Regions from separate parts of the Cetobacterium sp. 2G large genome, predicted to be linked through region 1. Evidence: riboswitches for the same ligand, from Rfam matches in the RefSeq annotation. Region 1 holds a riboswitch; the other holds the start of a gene.

Region 1 (3,219 bases):
TGTAGTTATAACTTTAGGAGAAAAAGGGTGTATATATAGAAAAAATGGAGAGTTATATAACTTCCCTGCCTTTAAAACAAAAGCTATTGATACAACAGGAGCTGGAGATATATTCCATGGTGCCTTTGTCTATAGTTTAGGAAAAGGGTATGACTTTACAGAGGCAATTAAGTTTTCATCAGTATGTGCATCACTATCTGTGGAGAAAATAGGTGGAAGAGAATCAATACCTGAATTAAAAGACGTATACGAGAGGATGGAAAAATGGCAAAGTACAGATTTCAAGATTTAGGATTAGTTAATACAAAAGAGATGTTTAGAAAGGCCAATGAAAAAGGGTATTCAATACCAGCTTTTAACTTCGCTAACTTAGAGCAATTAAAGGCGATACTGAATGCTTGTCATGAGGCTAATTCAGATGTTATTTTACAGATTTCAGAATCAGCAAGAAACTATATAGGTAAAGAAACTCTACCTCTTATGGTAAAGGGTGCTATTTTAGATTTAAGAGCTAAAGGTAGCAACATTGGAGTAGCTTTAAATTTAGATCATGGTAAGGACTATGATTTAATTAAGGATTGTTTAGATTATGGTTTTTCATCTGTTATGATAGATGCTTCTCACGAGGAGTTTTATAAGAATATTGAAAAGACTAGAGAGGTAGTTGATTTAGCGAAGGAGTACGACGCTTCAGTTGAGGGAGAGTTAGGAGTTCTATCTGGAATAGAGGATGAGATATCTTCTGATGAGAATAAGTTTACTAATCCTAAAGAGGTAGTTGAGTTTGTTCAAAAGACTGGTGTAGATTCACTAGCTATTGCCATTGGAACTGCTCATGGAGCACACAAATTTAAACCTGGGGAAGATCCAAAGTTAAGATTGGATATTCTTGAAAATATAAGAGAGGTTTTAGGAGAGTTCCCAATTGTTTTACATGGGTCATCTTCAGTTCCTGGAGAGTATATTGAAAAGTTTAGAGATAATGGTGGAATGATAAAAGATGCCATTGGAATCCCTGATTTAGAGTTAAAAAAGGCATCTAAATCTATAGTTACAAAGATAAATGTGGATACTGATGGAAGATTGGTATTTACAAGTACACTTTTAGAATACATGAAAAACAATCCTAAAGAGATGGACTTGAAAAAGTATTTAGGTGTACCTAAGAAGGCTATGGAAAGCTATTATTCTGAAAAGATAACGAGAGTATTTAAATAGAGAGATGTTGTAATTTTATAAAAAAAATTTGCTTTAAATTTTTTTGTGTGATATTATGTGTCTAATAAAAAATACAAAGGTAGAGGTTGCAGAGGACAAGAGTAAGTTGATGGAGCTAGACAAAGCTTTGAAGTCAGTTGAAAGGGGAATTTGCCGAAATAAAAATTCGTCAAAATTTTTATTGGGGATATAGAGAACATCTATATAACTGTCATTAGGTATCTAATGTTGTGCTATCCAAAGTTGTAAAACAATTTTCTTATATATCATATAGTGAAATTTTACAAAACTACCATAACTTTTTTGTGGTAGTTTTTTTTTATTAAAAAATGAAAAAAGGGGAAAATAATATGAGTTATTTAAGTAGGGTAAATGATGTTTTTAGTTTTTTAAATCCAATAACGGATGTTCTGTGGGAGTTTCCAAGAAACTTGGAGTTTTACAAAAATATCCCAATAATAGGTGAGTTTTCACTGGCTATTTTACTACTAATAGGGTGTGGACTATATTTCACACTGAAACTAAATTTTGTACAGATCAGATATTTTAAAAGAAGTGTGGATATTTTAAAGAGAAAAAATGAAACTAAAATTGGAATATCTCCAATGGCCTCTTTTCTACTAAGTAGTGCCACGAGAATTGGACCAGGAAACATAATGGGAGTAACAGGTGCTGTTTTAGCAGGAGGGCCTGGAGCACTATTTTGGATGTGGGTTAGTGCATTCTTTGGAATGGCAACATGTTTTGTAGAAGCTACTCTTTCTCAAATTTTTAAAGAAAAAAATGGAGATGATTATGTTGGAGGAATAGCTTACTATGGTAGAAGATTACTAAATAACAGTAAAGTTGTTGGTTTTATAATAGCTGTAGCATATATTTTTTATGCACTATTTACACTACCATCTCAAGTATTTCATATGTTTACAGCATTTGGATCAGTTGCTAGTCAAGTTACAGGAAGTGTTTATGCTAGAACAGATACTTTATATATTGTAATAGGTTTATTGATTATCTTAGTTACAACAATAATTATTTTTGGTGGAATTAGAAGAGTGGCACTAGCTACAGACTTTATAGTTCCAATAATGGCAGTGACATATTTTGTAATAGCACTGTTTTTAATAGGAATAAACTTAGACAAAGTTCCATACTTTTTTACAGCTGTATTTAGGGGAGCTTTTAGTCCTGAAGCTATCTTTGGAGGAGCTATGGGAATTGCACTGCAACAGGGTATAAAAAGAGGACTAATGTCTAATGAAGCTGGACAGGGAACTGTTACTATGGCAGCGGCGGCAGCAGATGCAAAGCACCCAGTTGAGCAAGGGTTTATTCAATCTTTTGGAGTTTTTGTAGATACCTTTGTAATTTGTACAATCTCTGGATTCTTAGTTATAATTGCTAATGTTTGGAATTTAGATGGGTTTGACTTTATGGCTTTAAGAAGTGATAAATTAGGTTACTTTATAACATCATTAAAGGTACTATCTCCAACAATGTTAGAGAAACCTATTCAGTTCTTAGTTGCTCTATGCTATGGAATGTTTGCTTTTTCAACTATCTTAGGAATGATAGCCTTTATAGAGGTTTCAGCAACAGAGATATCAAGAAACAAGGTTTTCCTAAATATTATGAAACTAATATCTTCACTAGTTTTCATACCTTTTGGAGTAGCATGTGTTTGGTCTGGAGCAGAGTTAGATAATATTTGGATAATAAGTGATTTAACAAATATCATGATGGTGTATATAAACGTACCTTTAATTATAATAGGGTTTAAATATAGTCAAATGGCCTTAAAGGACTATGAGGAAAAAGGGGGATTATTATGAAATTTTTAGGAACTATGAAAGATGTTAATGGAGTTTTAGAGATTGGTGGAGTTTTGGTAATGAAGCTACAGGAGGAGTATGGAACACCTCTTTACATATATGATTTAGAGCTTATGGAGAAAAAAATTACAGCTTTAAAAGAGGGATTTCATAGTGAGAAATTTAAAACAAC
Region 2 (3,219 bases), on a different contig from region 1:
TTGAATTTGATTATATCCATTGCACTAAATTTATATAATGGATAAACAGCTTGAGCTATTCCTAAATAAAATCCTATATATACATGCCATGGAATTAGTTGTGATCCAAACACTCCTAGAGCATCACTAAATGTCGCATTTCTAAGTCTTAATGTTTCAATATCCTCTGGTGAACCTTCAACATTTTTCTCAACAATCTCTCTTATAATTGGTCCCATAGTAACTATCTGAGCCATCTCATCTGCTAAACCAGCATTTCCTAATATAGATAGTACTCCATTACAAAACATCAATTGTCTTACATTTTTTGAAACTGCAACCACTATATTTGATAACGGTCTAAACGCATCCATCAACTTCATTATTCCACCGAATGCTGCAACCCACATCATCATTACAATTACCCAAGATCCTGCACCCTCAAATCCAGAATATAGTAGATTTAAAAATGCACCTGTACTTTCAACTGTTCCTGCAAACATACCTAATATATATGCTGCAAATATTCCTATGAACAAACATAAAAGTGTTGTTAATCCTCTAAACGCTGCTATCAAAACAAGAATTAATGGTATTATCATATAAGTTGGTACACCTGTTTTTACTTGATTTAGTAACGTAACTGCAGACTCTCTTTTTTCAGCAAGTACTATCCAAACCTCTTCTGGTATTTGTCCAATAGCTGTTGCTGCATCTCCTGTAGTTGTAGGTAATCCCATTGCTACTCCAGCTACATAAAAAGCTACAATTCCTAATATTAAAACTAGTCCAGACCAATATCCTTGGTGTCTTATTCTCTTTATTACTTCAACTTTTTGAATTCCAGAACTTACAATTGTTGTATCTGATATAAGTCCTATGTTATCTCCAAAACATGCTCCACCAGCTATTGCTCCTACTGTTAAGGCAATATTCCCTCCAACGATATGGTTAAGCCATAAAAATATCGGTGCACAAGCAGCAAATGTTCCCCAGCTTGTTCCTGTTGCTATTGATAAAACTGATGTTACGATTATTCCTACAACTGCTACTGTTCTCCCTGTCAATCCCACATTTAAAGCTAAATTTATAATAGAAGCTCCAACCCCTGTTGACATGAACACTTCTGCCATAGCATATGCTACCATTAAAATAAAAAATGCAACCTGCATCTCTTTTGCATTATTTATAACTGCTTCAATTATATCATTTACTTTCTTCTTTTCAACAAATCCTGCAACTAATGCTGCATATACTGTTGCTATAGGTGCTGCTATTAAAGCATCATATCCCATAAACATTAACATTGCTAATATAGCAACTGGACTTAATTTTAATAGTTCTGTTATTCTGTTCATCCTAAAACCTCCAAGTTTAATTTTATATTTTAGTTTCACTGAAATTTTAGGTAAAAAAAACTACCGTATGGAAAATACGGTAGCTAATCTGCAAAATATATCACAAATTTTGGATAGCACAACACCAGATTCTATCTGATGACAGTCATATGAATATTTTTCACATGCCCAACAAAGATTTTTGACTTAATCTTCATTTCGGCGAACTTCCCTTTCTCTCAACTTCAGCGCTCTGTCCAGCTCTATTGAGTTACTCTTGTCATTCGCAACCTCTACCTAAAATATTAAATTTTCGAAACTTTAAATTATAGTATCATTATTTGTTTTCTCTGTCAATTATTTTTTTATTAAAGAAACTCCATTCATTTCAGCTGGTTTCTCAATATTTAATATTTCTAACATTGTTGGAGCCACGTCAGCTAACTTTCCATGGTTTAGTTGTCCTTTAAAATTATTAGAAACATATATAAATGGTACCTCATTTGTTGTATGCGCAGTAAATGCCTCATTTGTTACTGGGTCTACCATTTTTTCAGCATTTCCATGGTCAGCTGTTATTAATACTGTTCCATCTAATTCTAGAACTTTATTAACAATCTCTCCCACACCTTTATCAACAGCTTTTATTGCTTTTACAGCTGCGTCAAATACACCAGTGTGTCCAACCATATCAGGATTAGCAAAGTTCATTACAATAACATCAAACTTATCAGAATCTAATGCTTCTAAAACTTTCTTTGTTAATTCTGGAGCTGACATTTCTGGTTGTAAGTCATATGTTGCAACTTTTGGAGATGCAACTAATATTCTCTCTTCACCTTTGAATTCAGTTTCTTTTCCTCCGTTAAAGAAGAAAGTAACGTGTGCATACTTTTCAGTTTCAGCTGTTCTTAACTGAGTTAAGTTGTGATTTGATATAACTTCTCCTAAAGTGTTAGTTATGTCTTTATCTGTATAAATGATTTCTGCATCTATAGTTGAATCATACTGTCTCATGCAGTAGTATTTAGGCTCTAAATATTCTCTTTGGAATCCTTTAAAGTCTTTATCTGTTAAAGCTCTTGTTATTTGTCTAGCTCTATCTGGTCTGTAATTGAAATTAATTACAACATCACCTTTTTTGATTTCTCCAGATTTTGTTAATAAAACTGGCTTTATAAATTCATCTGTTATTTTTTCAGCATATGAATCTTCTATAATTTGTTCAGGAGTTTTTTCAGTTACTTCTACTTTTCCAACTATAGCATCATAAGCCTTTTCTGTTCTATCCCAGTTAGTATCTCTATCCATTGAAAAATATCTTCCAGAAATAGTTGCAATTTCTCCTACTCCTATCTCTTTTATTTTTTCTTCTAATTTTTTTATAAACTCTAATCCTGAAGTAGGAGCAGTATCTCTTCCATCCATAAATGCATGGATATATACTTTTGTTAATCCTGTTCTTTTTGCCATCTCTAATAATCCAAATAGGTGATTAATATGAGAGTGAACTCCTCCATCTGATAAAAGTCCCATGAAATGAATTGCTTTATCATTATTTTTAGCATAGTTAAATGCTTCTACAACTTTAGCTTTTTCAAAAAATTCTCCATCTCTAATCTCTTTTGTAATTTCTACTAGAGGTTGATAAATAACTCTTCCAGCACCTAAATTTAAGTGTCCTACCTCAGAGTTACCCATTTGTCCTTCTGGTAATCCTACAGCTTCTCCAGATGCTTTTATTAATGTATGTGGATAAGTATTAAATAATCTTTCAAAATTTTCTGGTTTTGCTTCTGCAATAGCATTTTTTTCTGTTGCATTTGGGTTGTATCCCCAACCATCAAGAACCATTAACATTAAAGGTTTTTTAGCCATTTTTTAGCCTCCTAATTTTTATTAT

The links. Region 1 has a riboswitch for lysine ahead of H5J23_RS01515 (sodium:alanine symporter family protein). Riboswitches for the same ligand answer to the same signal wherever they lie in the genome.
Region 2: another riboswitch for lysine. It lies ahead of H5J23_RS09745 (Na+/H+ antiporter NhaC family protein); the one in region 1 lies ahead of H5J23_RS01515 (sodium:alanine symporter family protein).

What each region holds. Positions count from the first base shown of each region.
Region 1 covers NZ_JACHTH010000003.1:47,480-50,698, reverse strand. The annotation lists gene H5J23_RS01525 (carbohydrate kinase family protein) at 1-292, shown strand, start outside; gene H5J23_RS01520 (ketose-bisphosphate aldolase) at 265-1,218, shown strand; lysine riboswitch at 1,291-1,462, shown strand; gene H5J23_RS01515 (sodium:alanine symporter family protein) at 1,569-3,047, shown strand; gene lysA (diaminopimelate decarboxylase) at 3,044-3,219, shown strand, end outside.
Region 2 covers NZ_JACHTH010000005.1:1,455,876-1,459,094, forward strand. The annotation lists gene H5J23_RS09745 (Na+/H+ antiporter NhaC family protein) at 1-1,328, opposite strand, end outside; lysine riboswitch at 1,444-1,620, opposite strand; gene gpmI (2,3-bisphosphoglycerate-independent phosphoglycerate mutase) at 1,674-3,194, opposite strand; gene tpiA (triose-phosphate isomerase) at 3,216-3,219, opposite strand, start outside.